Regions from separate parts of the Micromonospora sp. NPDC047753 genome, predicted to be linked through region 2. Evidence: riboswitches for the same ligand, from Rfam matches in the RefSeq annotation. Region 2 holds a riboswitch; each other region holds the start of a gene.
What was found. Region 2 has a riboswitch for cyclic di-AMP ahead of ABZ749_RS08495 (hypothetical protein). Riboswitches for the same ligand answer to the same signal wherever they lie in the genome.

Region 1: another riboswitch for cyclic di-AMP. It lies ahead of ABZ749_RS02100 (hypothetical protein); the one in region 2 lies ahead of ABZ749_RS08495 (hypothetical protein).
Region 3: another riboswitch for cyclic di-AMP. It lies ahead of ABZ749_RS16290 (C39 family peptidase); the one in region 2 lies ahead of ABZ749_RS08495 (hypothetical protein).

The regions. Positions count from the first base shown of each region.
Region 1 is NZ_JBEYSL010000011.1:7,075-13,482, forward strand. Features, by position in the region: gene ABZ749_RS02080 (5'/3'-nucleotidase SurE) at 1-365, opposite strand, end outside; gene ABZ749_RS02085 (PfkB family carbohydrate kinase) at 362-1,339, opposite strand; gene ABZ749_RS02090 (SRPBCC family protein) at 1,531-2,001, shown strand; gene ABZ749_RS02095 (hypothetical protein) at 2,181-2,681, opposite strand; gene ABZ749_RS02100 (hypothetical protein) at 2,822-3,835, opposite strand; cyclic di-AMP (ydaO/yuaA leader) riboswitch at 3,892-4,023, opposite strand; gene ABZ749_RS02105 (cation diffusion facilitator family transporter) at 4,142-5,059, opposite strand; gene ABZ749_RS02110 (AAA family ATPase) at 5,166-6,408, opposite strand, start outside.
Region 2 is NZ_JBEYSL010000065.1:7,202-13,609, reverse strand. Features, by position in the region: gene ABZ749_RS08520 (hypothetical protein) at 1-5, opposite strand, end outside; gene ABZ749_RS08515 (copper ion binding protein) at 19-228, opposite strand; gene ABZ749_RS08510 (metal-sensitive transcriptional regulator) at 323-619, shown strand; gene ABZ749_RS08505 (heavy metal translocating P-type ATPase) at 626-2,590, opposite strand; gene ABZ749_RS08500 (YibE/F family protein) at 3,007-4,377, shown strand; cyclic di-AMP (ydaO/yuaA leader) riboswitch at 4,544-4,674, shown strand; gene ABZ749_RS08495 (hypothetical protein) at 4,679-5,698, shown strand; gene ABZ749_RS08490 (carbonic anhydrase) at 5,755-6,408, opposite strand, start outside.
Region 3 is NZ_JBEYSL010000166.1:3,913-10,320, forward strand. Features, by position in the region: gene ABZ749_RS16275 (bifunctional cytidylyltransferase/SDR family oxidoreductase) at 1-926, shown strand, start outside; gene ABZ749_RS16280 (CDP-glycerol glycerophosphotransferase family protein) at 960-2,630, shown strand; gene ABZ749_RS16285 (alpha/beta fold hydrolase) at 2,635-3,381, opposite strand; gene ABZ749_RS16290 (C39 family peptidase) at 3,505-4,353, opposite strand; cyclic di-AMP (ydaO/yuaA leader) riboswitch at 4,585-4,725, opposite strand; gene ABZ749_RS16295 (hypothetical protein) at 5,010-5,780, opposite strand; gene ABZ749_RS16300 (hypothetical protein) at 5,914-6,396, opposite strand.

The DNA.
Region 1 (6,408 bases), on a different contig from region 2:
AACGCGGCGCCCACGGTCCCGGAGTGCAGCACCGCCCGGCCGGCGTTGGCGCCCCGGTTGACGCCGGAGAGCACCACCGACGGCGGTGGTCCGAACGCCCCGTGCAGGGCGATCAGCGTGATGAAGCCCGGCGACCCGGCGACCCCGTACGTCGGCACCCCCGGCAGGTCCGGCAGCGGATGGTCGTTCACGACGACCCGTCCGTCGCGCTCCACGGCGCTCATCGCGGCACTGGTGCCGCTCGCCTCCTCCATCGGTGCGGCCACGACGACGTCCAGGCCCCGCTGCCTGGCTGCCCAGGCCAGCGCCTGGATGCCCGGCGCGGCGACCCCGTCGTCGTTGGTGATCAACACCCGCAGGGTCATCGCTCGACCACCCGGCCGGCCAACTCGTCCGGGGTGGTCCGCTCCTGTTGACGGCTGTCCGCCGGCACCAGCCGGACCCGGTCCACCAGGCCGGTGATCGAGTCCAGCCGCCCGGTGCCCAGGCCGTGCCGGGTCACGTTCAGGGCGCCAGCGGCGGCGCCGGTGCGAATGGCGGTCCGAATGTCGCCGCCCCTGGCCACGACGGCGGCCACTCCGGCCGTCATCGAGTCGCCCGCGCCGCGTGGGTCGGCGGCCTCCAGCCGGGGCATCTCGACCTGGAACAGCTCCCCGTCGATGAGCGCCAACGCCGGCTGGTCGGCGCGGCTCACCACCACGGTCTCGGCGCCGCCCGCGTGCAACTCGTACATGGCCCGGGTCAGCTCCTCGGTGTCGTCGCTGCGGGCGCGGCCGTCGCGGATCAACTCCTCGTGACTGACCTTGAGGAAGAACACCCCGCTCTCCAGCACCGAAGCGAGGTGATCGCCGGAGAGGTCGACCACCACCCGAGCACCGTTCGCGCCGAGGTCGGCGGCGAAGCGTCGGTACAGGTCGGCCGGTACGAGCCACGGTTCGTTCGGCCCACTGAGGATGCTCACCGAGGCCCGCAGGCCCTCGCCGAGGGCGAGGTTGTACAGCTCGTCGATCTCGTGCCGGCTCAGCGGCTGTCCGGGCACGTCGGCGATCTCCTGCCGGGAGCCGTCGCGGCGATCGTGCACGTACCCGCCGCTGCCGGAGTCACGGACCACCACCTTGAGGTCCACACCCTCGCTGACCAGCAGTGGCTCCAGCACCTGGCCGATCTCACCGCCGAGGGCGGCGCAGAGCACCACGTGGACTCCGAGGGAGAGCACCATCCGGGCCTGCCAGACGCCCTGCCCGCCGGGGTGCAGGTGCAGCTCGGGGTGGTCGTTGGGCTGGTCCACCATCACCGTCAGCTGTGGGGTGGGCGCGAAGACCATCACGTGCCCACTCATCGGTCGTCGCCGTTCATGCTGGCCGCCCTCCGGCACCTTCGGGATATTTCGTACTAACCGACCTTAATGGCGCAGGTGGTGGCAGGTCGTCGCATCAGCCCGGTCCGGCGCGGCGCTGAGGGTCAGTGGGGCGTTGCCAGCCAGACATAGGTACGGGACGATCGGGCGACCAGACGACGGCGGGAGACGGTGTGCTCAGCAGCGATACCTTCAGCTACACCGTCCAGGCCCGGTGCTCACCCGCCGAGGCGGCAGCGTTGCTCAGCGACCTGACCCGGCAGGGCGAGCTGCATCCGCTGATCGTGCGGGTTCGCCGGGTACCGCCCCGGCCCGGCGCCCATGCGAGCTACACGATCAACGACCGGTTGGCGGCCGGTCCGCTGCGCTTCCGGACCACCTACCACGCGGACGTGCTGATCAGCGAGGCCGACGAGATCGTCATGGTGGCCCGCCAGTGGCCGGCCACCACGGTGCGAAACCACACTCGACTACGCGCCGAGCCGGACGGCCTGACCCGCGTCGACGTCGAGATCACCCTGACCGCGCCGAGGCCCCTGTTCCGCTACGCGTTCCGCCAGGCCCAGGCCGCTCACCTCGCCCTGGCCACCCGGCTGGGCGCCGCCCTGGACCGCACCACCAACACCCCGCCCCCCAACCCCTGACCCACCCCGCCCCGTGGCCGACCCCGTGCGGCGCCCCTCGGCGCGCCGATCTTGCACTTTCGGCTGTCGATATCAGTGGGATGAAGCCATATGTCGGCGCAGCAAGTGCAAGATCGCGGGCGCGTAGGGCGGGCGCGTAGGGCGGGCGCGTCGGGCGGGCTGGGCGGGGTGTGGGGGCGTTAGATCGGGGTTGGCGTGCTGTTGCGGGTCGGGCGGGTGGTGGGACGTCGGCCCCACGGCTTGTAGGTGGAGAGCACTGTCGCGATGACCATCAGGCTGGTCGACACCGCCGGCGCGATGACCAGGTCAGCGCGATCGCGGGCGGGCAGGGCGGCGCCGACCGCTCCGGCGTGACGCAGATTCGGGGTGAGCAGGAACAGCACCAGCCCGACCATCACCGTGGTGAGCACGAGCTTGACCAGCACCCAGCGGTGGCGCAGCAGGCCCCATGGGGTGAGCAGCGAGCTGGCGACTCCGATCAGCCAGACCAGGACGCTCAGCGGCGCGAACAGCACCGTGCCGACCAGGGCCGTGACCGGATAGACCACCGCCGGGTCGGCGCCCCGCTGCACGGCGACGCCGAGGGTGAGCAGCACCAGGTCGGCACCGAGCCAGCCGAGCGAGGTGACGAGGTGCAGGGTGAGCAGCGCCTTGCGGGTGGTGGGTCGGATCCGAGGCATACCGCGATGCTGCCCGCCGGCCACGGCCGGGTCGTCCGACGAGCGACGACATCAGGGGTACGCCCGGTGACGTAGCCCGGCCCCGGACGCACGTGATGCCTGTGAGCCATCAGCGGCTCACAGGCATCACGACGCGTGGGTCAGTAGACCGACAGGTGTACGTGGTTGGTGTGGTCGCTGGACGGGTCGCCGCCCGCCCCGCTGTACGACTTCCACCCGCTGCTGGGCAGCCAGATCTGCCTGTACCAGATCACGTAGAGCACGGCGAGCCGGTCCGCGTTGCGGATGAAGTACGCGGCCAGGTTGTTGCCGTACGTCTTGTCGCCGCCGGTGGCGTCGCCGCCGAAGCCGTTCTTCTGCGCCGCGAAGTCGCAGGCCCGGCCCTTCGGGTGTTCACCCGAGCCGCTGGGGCGGTGGCACGAGACGTACCGGGTGAATCCCGCGGCCTTGGCCTGGTTGAGCGCGTGCAGGGTGCGCGGGGTGATGCAGCCGTTGGCCGGCGTGGGGTCGTTGACGCTGCACGACTCGGAGGGCCAGGAGCCGTCGGAGTTGCGTGGTGCGGCCTTCGCGTTGGCGCTGGAGGTGCCGCGGTTGGAGCCGGCGTCGGCGGTGGTCTGCGGCTTGGGCGTGGTGGCCACGGTCAGGGCCCGTTCGGCCTGCTCCTTGCGCTTGGCCATCACCGCGACCTGCTTGCGCTGTTCGTTGATCTCGCCGTCCAGGGCGACCCGGGTGCGGTTGGCCTTGTCCTTGGTGTCCAGCAGGTCGCGCAGCACCCGGTCCTCGTTGGCCGCCACCGCGTCCAGCGCGGCCGCCCGGTCCATGAAGCCTTCCGGGGTGTTGCTGTTGAGCAGCGCCGACACCGCACCGAGCCGGCCGGTGCGGTAGGCGACCTCGGCGATCTCGCCGACCTTGCCGTTGCGCTGGTCGATCTCGACCTCGATGGTCTTCAACTGGGTGCCGAGCTGCTTCTGTCGTTGCACTGAGGTGTCCAGGGCGCGCTTCGCGTCCAGGTAGCCCTTGCTGGCCGCATCGAGCTGGGCCCGCAACGCCGGGGTGCCGCCCTCCTCGTCGGAGTCGGGTGCGGCGGCCCGCAGGCCGGTCGGGGGTGCGGCCGAGGCGGTGCCGGCCGGAAGCGCGACGCCGAGGGCGAACATCGCGACGATCAGGGCCGCCAGTCGGGCGGCGGGTGGTCGTGCTGGTGCCACTGCGCATGTCCTTCCGTCAGCCGCCGACCGGGTTAGCTGACGGGTTCGGGACGGAAGATCCCTACCGCTGACGCGGATACACCCCAGGAACATGGTTCCCCGGTTCGCCCAGTTGGGCGATTAGGCGGCGACCGCCACCGGCGCCGGGAGGGCGCCGCCTGGTGACGGCCGGGACCGAGCCTACCGGTGCGGGTGGGGCCGCTGCAGCCGATGTGACGGACGGTGCGTGCGTCACCACGGAAGTCTACGAATCGGTCACCATTCGATGGAGCCGCAGGCTCCAGAAGCGGCGCCGGGCTCGATCTGCAAGGTCGCGTGTTCGATGCGGAAGTCGTCGTGCAGGGCCGCACGTGCCGCGGTGAGGACCGCGCCGACCTCCGCGCCCGGTGCCATGGTCAGGTGGGCGGAGGCCACCTCCATGCCCGAGGTGAGCGTCCAGACGTGCAGGTCGTGCACCTCGACGACACCGGGGACGGCGGCGAGCCGGTCGTGCACGGCGGTCACCTGGAGGTGCTCCGGGGCGGCCTGCACCAGGATGCGGATGGCGGCGCGGGCCAGCCGCCAGGTGCGCGGCAGGATGAACACGCCGATGGCGACCGCGACCAGAGGGTCGGCCCACCACCAGTCCGTGACGGTGATGAGCAGCGCCGCGCCGATGACGCCGACCGAGCCGAGCAGGTCACCGAGCACCTCGAGGTAGGCGCCCTGGAGGTTGATGCTCTCCTTGGCTCCGGCGCGCAGCAGCGCGAACGCGGCGATGTTCGCGAGCAGGCCGAGCACGGCCACCACGAGCATCGGGCCGGCGATGACCTCATGCGGGTCACCGAAGCGGCGGATCGCCTCGACCACCACGTAGATCGCGACGCCGGAGAGCAGGACGGCGTTGGCCAGCGCGGCGAGCACCTCGAGCCGGTAGAGCCCGAAGGTGCGCTGCGGGTCGACGGTGGCCCGCCGGGTCGCCGTGATGGCGGCGAGCGCCATCCCGATGCCGAGCACGTCGGTGAACATGTGCCCGGCGTCGGAGAGCAGGGCGAGCGAGCCGGTGTGCAGTGCGACCACCGCTTCGACCAGCATCAGGGTGGCGAGCAACCCGAAGGCCGCCCAGAGCCGACCTCGGTGCTGGTGTGCGGCATTGGCGACGGACCCATGGTGGTGGTCATGACCTGCGCCCACGAGAACCACCTTCCGCCGCTGGTCGGGACCCGGTCAAATGTATGTTCACATCGCTATGTATGCAAGTGTACGGGCAGGGCGTTCCGCCGGCGGCAGTCCGCACACGTCAGCCGGTCGGGTCGATGGTGGTGAGACGCTGGGTGGCCCGGGAGAGCGCCACATACAGGGTGCGCACCCCGGCGCCCGGATCCGCCCGGATCTCGCTCGGGGCGACCAGCACCACCCCGTCGTACTCCATGCCCTTGGCCTCCAGGCTGGTCACCACCTGCAACCTGGGCGCGCCGAGCGCGCCCAGCCAACCGGCGACCTCGTCCCGGCGGGGGACCGGCGTGATCACCCCGACCGTGCCCTCCACCTCGGCCAGCAGGCCGGCGGCGGCCTCCACGGTCGCGGTCTCCAAGCCCGTCGCGGGCACCACCAGCTCCACCGGCTCGACCCCGGTGGAGCGGACGGCGGTCGGCAGCGGCAGGTCCGGGTAGAGCCGCCGGATCTCCGCCGCCGCCACCGCGAAGATCTCCGCCGAGTTGCGGTAGTTGGTGGTGAGCGTGAAGTCGTGTCGCTTACGCCGGCCCAGCGCCTGGTCGCGGGCCCGGGTCAGCTCCTCCGGGTCGCCGGTCCACGCGGTCTGCGCGGGGTCGCCCACCACGGTCCAGGAGGCCAGTCGGCCGCGTCGACCGATCATCCGCCACTGCATCGGTGAGACGTCCTGTGCCTCGTCCACCACCACGTGCGCGTAGTCCCGGTAGTCCTCCGGGCGCTCCCGGGCCGCCGCGCGGGCGGCCCGTTGCCGTTCACCGAGGGTGCTCAGCTCACGGACGCCGCCGGCGAGCTGGAACGGGTCGCGTCGCGCGCGGGCCGGCTGCGCGGGCTTGCCGAGCAGCGCGTCCAACTCGTCCAGCAGTGCCACGTCGGCGATGGTCAGCCCGGCCGAGTCCAGGTTCCGGTACGCGGCGTTGAGCAGCCGGATCTCCGCCGAGGAGAGGATCCCCCCGGCGTACCGGCGCAGCCGGTCCGGCTGCGCCAGCCAGCCGAGCACGTGCCGGGGGTGCAGCCGAGGCCACCACGCCTTGAGGAACTCCCGGAACTCCGACCGCTCGGCGATCTCCGCCTCGAAGGCCGGTTGCTCCGGCAGCCGACCGCTGCTCAGCTCACGGGCCTGCGCCCAGAGCGCGGCGAACACCCCGTCGAAACCGGCCCGGCGCACCTCGTTGCGCCGTGCCCCGCGTTGCAGCGCACGGTCCCGGACCCGGTCCAGCGCGACCCGGTCCAACCGCAGCAGCGTGCCCCGGTAGAGCAGCCGCAGCTCACCCGGGCCGCCCGGCACCGCGTCGCGGGCCGCCCGCTCCAGC
Region 2 (6,408 bases):
CGCACGCCGGCCCGCCGATCACGCGTCGACGAGGTCGTAACCGGCCTCGTCGACGGCGGCCCGGACGGCGGCGGCGTCCAGCGGCTGGTCGCTGCTGACGGTGACCCGGCCGGCGGCGAGGTCGACCTGGACGTCACGCACACCCGCGATGGCGCCGACCTCGGCGCTCACCGCGCTGACGCAGTGCCCGCAGGTCATGCCCTGCACCTGGTACGTCGTGTCGACCATTGGATCGTCTCCTTCGTGGTACCGGTACCCGGTGGGGGTATCTCAACAGAACCGACCGTACCATACCCCCGGGGGGTACGCTATCCTGGTCGGCATGACCGCACCCACCCCGATCCGCGGATACACCGCCAGCAAGGACCAGCTGCTCGCGCGGCTCCGCCGCGTCGAGGGGCAGGTCCGGGGCATCGAGAAGATGGTCGACGACGACCGCTACTGCATCGACGTGCTCACCCAGATCTCCGCCATCCAGGCCGCCCTCGACAAGGTGGCCCTCGGGCTGCTCGACGGGCACGCCCGGCACTGCATGCACGAGGGCGCCGCCGAGGGTCGGGCCGACGAGATGGCCACCGAGATGATGGCGGCGGTCGGCCGGCTCATGAAGCGCGGCTGACCGCGCTCAGTCCGGCGCGGGATCGAGACGGACCCGGCGCAGCAACTGAGCGTTGAGCGCCACCACGATCGTGGACGCCGACATCAGCACCGCGGCCACCGCCGGGCTCAACGCCACACCCGCCCAGGCCAGCACCCCGGCGGCCAGCGGCAGCGCCACCACGTTGTAGCCGGCCGCCCAGGCCAGGTTCTGTCGCATCTTCCGGTACGACGCCCGGGACAGCCGGACCACGGCCCCCACCCCGCGCGGGTCCGAGGATGCCAGCACCACCCCGGCGGACTCGATGGCCACATCGGTGCCCGCGCCGATCGCGATGCCCACGTCCGCCCGGGCCAGTGCCGGCGCGTCGTTCACCCCGTCACCGACCATCGCCACCACCAACCCCCGCCGCTGGAGCTCGGCCACCCGATCGTCCTTCTCCGACGGCAGCACCTCGGCGAAGACCTCGTCGACGCCGGGCCGGAAGCCGAGGTCGGCGGCGACCGCCTCGGCCACCGGCCGGGCGTCACCGGTGATCATGGCGATGGTTCGGACACCCTCGGCACGCAACTCGGCGACAGCGCGCCGGGCCTCCGGACGCACCTCGTCGGTCAACGCGAACGCACCGAGCACGGCGTCGGGCAGCCGCACCAGGTGCAACACCGCGGCACCCCGCGCCGACCACCGCCCGGTCGCGGCCTCCAGCTCCGCCGGGAGCGAAAGGCCCAGCTCGCGCAGCAGCGCCGGCCCGCCCACCGCGTACTCCGTACCGTCGATTGTCGCCTTCACACCGCGGCCCGGCAGCGACCGGAACCCGGCTGCCCGGGCCGGGCCGCCACGGCCGGCCGCCGCCACTATCGCCCGGGCCAACGGATGTTCGCTCTCCGACTCGACGCCGGCCGCGATCCGCAGCACCTCGCTCCGCTCGACGCCGGACGCCGTCGCCAGGTCGGTCACCCCGTGCTCGCCCCGGGTCAGCGTGCCGGTCTTGTCGAAGAGCACCGCGCCGACGGTCCGCATCCGCTCCAGGGCCAACCGGTCCTTGACCAGAATCCCGGACCGTGCGGCGAGCGCGGTGGAGAGCGCGACGACCAGCGGGATGGCGAGACCCAGCGCGTGCGGGCAGGCGATCACCAGGACGGTGACCGCACGGACCACCGCCTCGTCGGGCTGACCGAGCGCGGTCCAGACCAGCACGGTCAGCACGGCGGTGCCGGTGGCCAGGTAGAACAGCGCGGCGGCGAACCGGTCGGCCAACAGTTGGGCCCGTCCACCGGAAGCCTGGGCCTGCGCGACCATCCGCTGGATGCCGGCGAGGGCGGTCTGCTCACCCAACGCCTCGACGCGCACCCGGATCGCCGAGTCGGTGGCGACGGTGCCGGCCACCACCCGGTCGCCAGTCGACCGGGCGACCGGCCGCGACTCCCCGGTGATCATCGACTCGTCCAGCTCGGTGCCGCCCTCGACGACACGGCCGTCCGCCGGCACCCGACCCCCCGGCCGGACCAGCACCACGTCGTCGATCCGCAGACCGGTCACCGGCACGGCCTCGACCCGCCCGTCCGCCGCCACCCGTTCGGCCTCGTCCGGCAACAGCGCGGCCAGCGCCGCCAGCGCTCCCCGGGCCTGTCCGATGGCTTTCATCTCCTGCCAGTGCCCGAGCAGCATGATGGTGACCAGCGCGGCCAACTCCCACCAGAAGTCCAGGTCGAAGACGCCGACGCTGGTCGCCAGGGACGCGGCGTACGCGACGGTGATCGCCATCGCGACCAGCAGCATCATCCCGGGCACCCGGTCCCGGACCTCCCGGACCGCACCGACCAGGAACGGCCAACCGCCCCACCAGAACACCACCGAGCCGAGCACCGGGCCCACCCAGCCCCGACCGGGGACGACGTCCCCGGTCAGGCCCAGCCGGCCCGACACGAGATGACTCGTCAGCACCACCGGGACGGTCAACACCAGGCAGACCCAGAACCGGCGGCGGAACATCGCCGGATCGTGTCCGGCGTGCTTGTCGTGCCCGGAATGCTTGTCGTGCGGCACGGGTTCGGCGCGTCGCGGTCGGTCGGGGTGGGGCGGTGACGGAGCGGGCATGGCTCCAACATGCCGCCCCGGAGACCGCCGCGCGAGCGGTTCGGCCGCCCGACACTCCGCCACGACCTGCAACCCCCGGAGGGGCTGGCTAGCATCTCCCACGATGGCCCTCCGAATGCCGCTGCACAGTCGGGCACCGGCGCCGCCACGTCGTGGCGGTGCCCCCGGCCGACCGGGCCGAGCACTGACCGTCCGTGATCAAGCGGTCGTCAGGCAGCGATCCGCCCCGCCGTCCGCCGCGTTTCCACCGCAACGGTGAACCGCCCGGCCCGCTGACCCGTATTCCGCACCGGACCGTTGGGAGTCTCACCTTGGCCGCCGACCACACTCACCCCGCTCCGTCCGCCCCGCCTCGGGTGCGACGGATCCTCGTCGTGACTGTGGTACCCCTCTTCGTCGCCACCGTGCTGGCCGCGGTGCTGCTCTGGCCGCGCGGCGGGTCGCCGCAGACCGATGGTGGTGCAGACGTGCCGCGCTACCCCGGCACTGTCACCCGGGTGGTGAGCGAGCCGTGCCCGCCGGCGCCGTCGGTCCCCGAGGGCACACCGAGGGTCGGCGATGGGCGGTGCGGCACCGTCGACGTGCGGGTGGACGACGGGCCGACCGCCGGCCAGCAGGTACGGGCTCCGGTGCCCGACGGGCCCGGCGCACCCCGGGTCGAGGTCGGCGACGAGGTCGTCCTGGTCGAACTGGCCGATCCGATCGATCCCACCGTCAGCAACTGGAACATCGCCGAGCATCAACGCGGCACCCCGATGGTGTGGCTGGCGGTGGTCTTCGCGGCCGCGATCGTCGCGTTCGGTCGGTGGCGAGGTCTGGCAGCGCTCGCCGGGCTGGCCGCCAGCTTCGCCATCCTGCTCACCTTCGTGCTGCCGGGCATCAGCGCGGGCAGGTCACCGCTGCTGGTGGCGGTGGTCGGCGCGGCCCTGATCATGTTCGTGGTGCTCTATCTGACCCACGGGGTCACCGCACAGACGTCGGTCGCGGTGCTCGGCACCCTGGGCAGCCTGGTGCTGACCGGCGTGCTCGCCACGATCGCCACGGCCGCGACCCACCTCACCGGCTTCGGCAGCGAGGACGCCACCACCCTGTCGATGTTCCAGGGCGACGTGGACCTGCACGGTCTGCTGCTCGCCGGCATCATCATCGGTTCGCTCGGGGTGCTCGACGACGTGACGGTCACCCAGGCGGCCACCGTCACCGAACTGGCGAACGCCAACCCCGGGCTGACCCGGTTGCAGCTGTACCGTGCCGCCACCCGGGTCGGCCGCGCGCACATCGCCTCCACTGTCAACACCATCGTGCTGGCGTACGCGGGCGCGTCACTGCCCCTGCTGCTCCTGCTCACCGCCGACTCGCGGCCGATCGGGCAGATCCTCACCAGTGAGTTCCTCGCGCAGGAGATCGTCCGCAGCGCGGTCGCCACCCTCGGCCTGATCGCCGCCGTGCCGCTGACCACCGGGCTGGCCGCTGTGGTGACCGCGGCCGGGGGTACCTATGCCACGGCTCCCTCCGACGCTCCCGCGCCCCGGCCCCAGCCGGACCGCAGCGAGGCACTGGCCGCACTCAGCTCACCGCGAACGGCCGGCTCCGACGAGCCGGACCGGACGCGGACCGCACCCCCATCCGAGGCCACCGACCGGTGGCCGGAGTCGAACAGGAGCACGGATACGGCATGGTGACACTCCTCAGCGTGACCAGATCGGGCATCCACCCTGAGAACCGCGTCACTGGTCACTCAACGCTATGGCGAAATGACGCTTTTGGTCGGCATCCAGGCATAGCTCAGCCGGTCGACTCTCGGGTAACCTCGCTGCCGGTTACCGATGAAGGCGCGAAGCGGCGCCTGCGGTGCCACCGCCCAATCGCCAACCGGCGAGCCGGGGACCCAGGTACCTGGGGTGAATCCGCGTCAGCGGTAGGGGCCACTTCCGCCCCGAACCCGTCAGCTAACCCGGTCGGCGGTCGACGGAAGGGAACATTGTGACGGCACCCCTACGCCGCTGGTTGACACCCGTGGTGGCCGTGATCGCCGCACTGACCGTGTTCGCCGGGCCGTTCCCGGCGCACGCCGCCCCGACGAACCCCACACCGTCCGGGCACGAGGAGGACGGCGAGCCCAAGCTGCTCAACGACGTCATCGAGCAGGCCAACCGTGACTATTCCGCCGCGAAGTCCAAGCTGGACAAGTCCAAGAAGCGGCAGAGCGAGTTGGCGGCGGAGGTCAACCGCGCCAAGGCCGAACTGGACGCGTTGGCCCCGCAGGTCGGGCAGATCGCCGCCCAGGCGTACCGGACCGGCCGGATCGGCGCGGTCGCGATGCTGCTGGAGAGCGACGCGCCCGACTCGTTCGTCCAGCGCGCCGGGCTGCTCGACGAGATCAACATGGTCAACGAGAAGAAGCTCTCCGAGGTCAACGAGGTGAAGGCCCGCGCCGAGCAGGCCAAGCTGGCCCTCGACACCGAGGTACGCGAGCAGCAGAAGCAGACCGCCCTGATGGCGAAGCGCAAGAGCGAGGCCGACAAGGCGCTCTCCCTCGTCGGCGGCAAGGGTTTCACCGGCGGCCTGGTGGATGCCACCTCCAAGGTCGCGAAGATCGGCCCGGGTCGCACGGCCGACGGCGACTGGAAGCCCCAGTCGTGCAGCGAGAAAGACCCCACCACGTCCGGCTGCGTCACGCCGCGCACGCTGCACGCGTACAAGGAGGTCAAGGCGGCCGGCTTCAACCGGTTCGTCGGCTGCTACCGCCCCGGCGGGCCGTGGGAGCACCCGAAGGGCCGCGCCTGCGACTGGTCGCTACAGAAGAGCGGGTTCTCCCCGTGGCACAACAACGACACCCGGACGTACGGCAACAACGTCGCCGCGTTCCTCATCCGAAACGCCGACCGGCTCGGCATCTACTACGTGATCTGGAACCGGCAGATCTGGTTCCCGGCCACCGGCTGGAGTTCGTACAGCGGGCCGTCGAACCACACCGACCACGTTCACATGTCGCTGCTCTGACCCGCCCGATCCCCGTCGAGGGCCGTTCCGCGTGACGCGGAGCGGCCCTCGTCGCGTCAGACGGTGGCAGGCGCGGCCGGGTCGGTCGATTCGGCCGGGGTCGCGAAGCCGGCCGGCACGGCGGCCACCTGGCGTACCGCTCCGGCTGCCAGCCGGTAGGACACGCCCACCACCGCGCACCGCCCCCGCGCCACCTCGTCGGCCAGCACGGGCGACTGCCCGAGCAGCGTCTCGACGGTCTGTGCGATGTGGATGTCGACGATGCCGTCGATGTCGTCCACGCCCTCGTCCGCGGCCCGGCGCAGGCTGGGCAGCACGGCGTCGACCACGGCGCGCAGATGGCCACTCGGCGCGGTGCCGGTCGCGGCGGACTCCCGGGCGGCCTGCACCGCACCGCAGGAGTCGTGACCGAGCACCACCACCAGCGGGGTGCCGAGCACTGTCACCGCGTACTCGACGCTGCCGAGCACCTCGGGGCCGGCGGTGTGCCCGGCGGTGCGAACCACGAACAGGTCGCCCAGGCCCCGGTCGAAGATGATCTCGGCAGCCAGCCGCGAGTCGGAGCAGCCGACGATCACCGCGAACGGGTGTTGCCCGTCGGCCACCGCGGCCCGGTGCCCGGCATCCTGGTTGGGGTGGCGTGGGGCACCATCGACGAAGCGCCGGTTGCCGGCGACCAGTTCGGCGTACGCCCGGGTCGGCTCACTGAG
Region 3 (6,408 bases), on a different contig from region 2:
TCGCCGAGGACGACCCGGACTTCGCCGCCACCGACGACTGCGGCGTGGTGCTGCGCTACCTTCCCGGCACCCCGATCAAGGTGATCGACGGTTCGGACGAGAACATCAAGGTCACCCACCCGGTCGACGTGCACCTGGCGGACAAGCTCTTCCAGCTCGCCGCCGCGCAGGCCCCCCGGCTGACCGACCACCGCAGCTACAGCGAGGAGCTGACCGGCCGGACCATCGTGGTGTTCGGCGGCAGCTACGGCATCGGCCACGAGTTGACCGAGCTGGCCCGTCGCTACGGCGCCCAGGTCTTCCCGTTCAGCCGTTCCAGCACGGGCACCCACGTGGAGCGGGCCGAGGACGTCGAGGCCGCGCTGACGACCGCCTTCCAGGCCACCGGCCGGATCGACCACGTGGTGGTCACCGCCGGCATCCTGGAGAAGGGCGCCCTCGCCGAGATGGACGAGGAGACCATGGACCGGCTGCTCCAGGTCAACTTCGTCGGCCCGGTGACCATCGCCCGCCAGGCCCTCCCGTACCTCCAGCAGACCAAGGGCCAGTTGCTGCTCTACACCTCCAGCTCCTACACCCGGGGCCGGGCCCGCTACGCGCTCTACTCGGCCACCAAGGCCGCCCTGGTCAACCTCACCCAGGCGCTCGCCGACGAGTGGGCCGACGTGGGCGTCCGCGTCAACTGCATCAACCCGGAGCGCACCGCCACCCCGATGCGGACGCGGGCCTTCGGCGAGGAGCCGGAGCACACCCTGCTCGCCGCTGAGGCCGTCGCCCAGTCGTCGCTGGACGTGCTGATCTCCGACCTGACCGGTCAGGTGATCGACGTACGCCGGGCACCCGGTGACGGGCCCACGCCGAGCGTGCCGGCACAGTCCGGGCCGGGTCGGGTCGAGGCACCGGCCGGCGCGACGTCCGCCAACTGACGCCGACGGCTGCGGAACCACGAACGGAGCGACATGCGCGGCGACCTGGTCCGAAAGCTGGCCGCCCGGTGCCTGACCACCGGATTGGCCGTGCTGGCCTTCGTCGTGCTGGCTTTGACCGGCGCGACCGGCTGGGGGCTGGCGTTGGCAGTCGCCGCGCTGGCCGCCTCGGCCGCCGAGCAGCGGATCCGGCCCGGCGCCGACCTGGTGGCGGAGACCGCGTTGATCGCCGCGGCGATCCTGGTCGGTTACTCCCGGCGGCTGGACGACGGGCTCGACCTCGCGCTGGTCGCCACCGGGCTGGTCCTGCTGGGTCTGGTGCTGCTGGTGGGGCCGCTGCGCACCGCCGGCGGTCTGGAGATCCGGACGGCCAACCTGCCGGTTCGCGCCTGGACGCCGCTGATCGCCGACCGGCTCGGCACGGCCCTGCTCGGGCTGCTCGCCGCCCTGGCGCTCGCCGCCGCGCTCGCCCTGCCGGCCGGTGTGGCCCTGGCCGCCAGCCTGCTGGTCGGGGCGGGCGCCGGTGCGGTCGCGCTGGACCTGGCCCGGCGACGGTTCCGGCCACGCGCAGGTGGCGGGTCGGTGGCCGCCGCGCTGCGCCGGCACCAGCCGGAGTTCCTGCTCTACTTCTCCGCGCCTCCCGGCTCGGAATACCAGGTCACCATGTGGCTGCCGTACCTGGAACGGATCGGCCGACCGTTCCTGGTCGTGCTGCGTGAGCCGGAGTTCCTGGCCCCGATCGCGGCGGCCACCGACGCGCCGGTGGTCTACTGCCCCACCCTGGCGGCGATGGACCAGGCGTTGGTGCCGAGCCTACGGGCGGCGTTCTACGTCAACCACGGTGCGAAGAACAGCCACTGCGTCCGCTTCACCCAGCTCACCCACATCCAGCTGCACCACGGCGACAGCGACAAGGCGCCGAGCGCCAACCCGGTGTCGGGGATCTTCGACCGGATCTTCGTGGCCGGGCAGGCGGCGATCGACAGGTACGCCCGCGCCGGAGTGCAGATCCCGGCCGACAAGTTCGTCGTGGTGGGTCGTCCACAGGTCGAGTCGATCGAGGTGCGCCCGGAGCCCGCACGAGGGTTGGCGCACCCGACGGTGCTCTACACGCCGACCTGGACCGGGCACCACGCCGACGCCGACTACTGCTCGCTACCGGTGGCCGAAGGCCTGCTGCGCCGACTGTTGGAACGCGGCGCGACGGTGATCCTGCGAGCCCACCCGTACACCACGCAGAACCCGGCCTCGGCCCGGCAACTGGGCCGCCTGACCGAACTGCTCGTCGCTGACCGGGCCCGCACCGGCCGTCAGCACATGGTCGGCGCGGCGGCTCGGGAGCTGAGCCTGACCGAGTGCGTCAACTCCGCCGACGCGCTGGTCTCCGACGTGTCCGGAGTGATCTCGGACTTCCTCTACTCCGGCAAGCCGTACGCGGTCACCGACATGGGCGACGAGGGCGACCGGTTCGTGGAGCGGTTCCCGCTGGCCGGGTCGGGTTACGTGCTGCGTCGGGACATGTCCAACGTGGACGAGGTGCTGACCGCCCTGCTGGACACCGACCCGCTGGCCGAGGCCCGCTGGGCCACCCGCCGCCGCTACCTGGGTGACTTCCCGGCCGAGTCGTACGCCGAGGCGTTCCTGGCCGCCGCCCGCCGGGAGCTGGCGCCGGCCGAGACGCTCACCGCGACCGCACCGGCATAGCCGCTCAGCGGTACGGGTCCAGCAGCGCCAGCACCGCCGCCGGGTCCTCCACGTGCGCGTTGTGTCCGAGACCGGGCAGCGTGGCGACCGGTACGCCGTACTCCTTGAGCTGTTCGTCGGTGACCATCGGGTCGTTCTCCCCGCGCGCCAGCACCACCGGCACGTCGGTCGCCGCCAGCAGCGCGGCCAGATCGGGCTCGCCGACGGCGAAGGCGGCCGGGTCCATGGCGAGGCGCCACCGGCCGTCGACCTGGCGCAGCCCGGCTTCCACCACCGGGTGGTCCGGCGGGACCAGACCGGTGAGCCCGGCGACCCGCAGGTAGCGGCGAGCCGCCTCGGTGCGGGTGGCGAACCAGCTCACCGGTCGGACGGCGACCTCGGCGGCGCGGGTCAGCTCGGCGGGTGACCAGAGTGCCTTGATGCCCAGCCCGACCACGGCGTCCACCGGCGTTCCGGCGTCGCGGGCGGCCAGCGCCAGGCCGACCACCCCACCCAGCGAATGCCCGAGCACGACCAGCCGGTCGTCGGGGACGAGGGCCCGCGCGATCTGCTGAGCGAAGCCCGCGAAGGAGTACGAGGGCAGCGGCGACGCCCAGCCGTGGCCGGCGAGGTCCGGTGCCAGCCACCGCCCGGGCCAGTGCTGCTCAAGGTACGGGGCCCAGGGCAACCACACGTCCCCGGTCGTTCCCATGCCGTGCAGCAGCAGCAGGACCGGCCCGCGGCCGGTGTGACCACCCGTTTCATCCACCACGGCCGCAGTCTCCCACGGTTCACGGTCGGGTACGAGGGCCGTCGATGGCGGGCCGGGCGGACAAACGCCGCGGGCGCCGGCCCCTTGTGGGAGACGGCGCCCGCGGCGGTCAGGGTGCCCGGGTCAGGCGGAGTAGCCCCGGCTGGTGATCCAGTTGGCCAGGTCGATCGTGGTGATCCAGTACGACGGGTCGGCCGGGTTCGCCGAGTCGGCGATCCGCACGGTGCGACCGTTGTCCTTGTAGCCCACCACGGCGATGTAGTGCCCACCGCCGTAGGAGTGCCACCCGCCGTTGGTGTCGACGGCGTCCCCGACGACGTTGGCCACCACGCCCCGGCCGTCGGTGACGGCCTTCACCACGTCGGCCTGGAGCCGGTCCATCTGGGCCGGGCTGGGCGCACCGGGGAACATCCGGGTCCGGTACGGGGAGCCCTTCACCTCGGCGTTGAGCACCCGGGTGGTGTCCTCGGCCGAGTTGGTTCCCATCTCGGTGGTGCCCAGCTCGGCGCCGAGCTCCTCCTGGGTGCGGTCGATGCCGGCGGCGCTGAGCGCGTTCCGGGTGGCCGCCGGGCCGCAGTTGTAGTAGGTGTTCTGCGCCTCGTAGTCGTAGTCGAGCACCTTCGTCGCGGGGGGCTTCGGCGGCGTCGGCTTACGGGTGAGGTCGGGGTTGCTCTTGGCCTTGGCGGCGGGCGACGCGGCGCTGGTGGCCGGGGCGGCCGTGGTCGGCGCGGCGCTGGCCGAGGGGGACGCGTCCCGAGCCTCACCGCGGGAGGCGGCGACGTCGCTGCGCATCTCGGCGACGGTGGTCGCGGTGCGCTGGCCGGCCGGGGCGTCGTCGGCAGTGGTGAGCAGGGCGCCGGTGGTGGTGGCGATCGCGAGGGCTGCGGCGGAGGCGGCGACGATCTGGTACGGGCGCTCGGTGGCGAGGCGACGGAGCTGGCGCTGCAGGGTGTGCTTCACGGGGTCCTCCACGGATCGGGGGGAGAGCGGCACACCGGGGCCGGACCGGTATCCGGGCAGGCGCCAGCGCGCGGACCGTGGTCCGCGGGTGTGAACCGCTCAGGGGAACGCCCGGATCGGCCGGGCGGGAAAGGCGATGACCCGGGGGTCAGCTCACCGTCACGCGACGAATGAGCGGGTGCACCGCCGCGCCGTGGAGGCGAGGGAACAACCGAGGGGTGGAAAGGTGCTGCACGAGGATGGGACTCCTTCCGACACCGCCTACCGGGTTAGCTGACGGATTCGGGCGGGAAGACGCCCTACCGCGGGCCGTGGCTCGCGGATTCACCCCGGACTTACTGGTGGGTCCCCGGTTCGTTGATCACGATTAAGCGGGTCGATGCGGCGTCGCGTCTTGCGATCGGTTACCGCACCGGACGGGACGACACTACTGGCGTCTCAACGCCCTGCCAAGCCAGGTTCACCTGCGTAAACCCCAATTGGCGCCACAATTTCTGCGCGTAATGCCGATGATGTGACTCGATGGGACAACCAGTTACGGCGACGCCTACGGGCGACAACCGGACAGGCCGCAAAGAACGCGGCCACAATCGCGGGAACAATCCCGTCGATCGCGCCGGACGTCCGATTTTGCGATTGGGTGACCGGCCTCACATAACGGATTGGGCTCAACCCACCCGGGCCGGGCGCCACAGTGCCACGACGGCGGGACGCAACGCCCCGGCGACCGTGCGGCGGGCGGGGACCGGGGTCGGGCGGAGCCGGGCCGCCGCCGCGTACGCCTCCTCGGCGAGGGCACGGGCCGACTCGGCGGCCAACTCCGCGTCGCGCCAGGCGACCCGCTCACGATCGGCGGCCACCTGGTAGTCGGTCGACCGCGCATCCCGGATCACCCGGCTGATCAGCACCTCCTGCTCGACCGGGTGTCGCCGGGGATCCCAGCCGCGCCGGTGCCCGAACACGTCGCCGAGCTGCGCCATGGTCAGGTCGCCCCGCCAGTACGCCGCCATCGCCGCCCGGTGCAGATAACGTTCCCGGGCGGCGTACTCGGCGGGGGTGTGCGGGGTCTGCGGGGTGGGCAGTGCCCCCGCGCCAGCGAAGCGACGCGCGGCGGCGTCCGCCTCGTCGTACCCGATCCAGGCCTGCTCCAGCTGTTCCTGAGCGGCCAGCCAGGCGGCACGCCGCCGCTTGGCCGTGGTGGCCGCGCGGGCCGCGGCAACGGCCACCTCCTCGGCGTAGCGGCGCCTGTCGACGGCCTCGGCGGCGGCCAACTCCTGGGCAGTGGGCCCGGCCGGGACCGGGTCGCCAGTCGGCCGGGCCCGTTCGGGGCGGGCGGCCAGCACGGTGAGCAGGCCCAGCGTCAGCAGGAACAGCGTCGACCAGATGGCGGCGGCCCGCGGCACCTCGGTCACGAACTGGTAGAAGACGACGGTCTCCATGGTCGGCACCTCGGGGAGAGAGCAGTGCGATGGAAAGCCGCGCCGACCAGCGGGCCACGGCGGGCTACGGGTCGGCGGGTCAGGGAGCGGGTGGGTCGACAGGGCGCGGCGGCGGGACGGTCGTCCCGGTGGCTCAGCGCCCGGGTGGGGCCCGGGAAGCCCGACCGCTCGCACGGTCGGCGAGGAGCAGCCGGTCAGATTCGGCCGCGCTGGCCGGCGGCACGCCGGCCGCGATGGTGCCCTGATCGCCGGGGAGCGCCACCGGCGCGTCGACCGACCAGGTCGGGACCGACTCCTCGGTGGCTTTCGCCGGGGCCGGACGGGCTGCGCTGTGTGCCCCCGACCCGATGGCGTCGGCACCATCGTCGCCCTGCGCACGGCCGGCGTTGATGACGGTTGACCCCGTTGGCGCGGCGTGTCGGCAGGAGGCCGCCAGCGAACCGGCGACAGTGGTCGGCACCACGCTCGACGTGGGCCCCGTGCCGGGCGTCGACGTGGCGGCCGTGGCCGGGCCTGCGCCGAGCGCCAGGGCCGCGACGACGGCGAGGCTGGTCAGCACCCGAGTCGCCCAGCGCGCCACCCACCACAGCGGACAGGTGAACGCGACCGGAAGCACGTCCCCACGCTA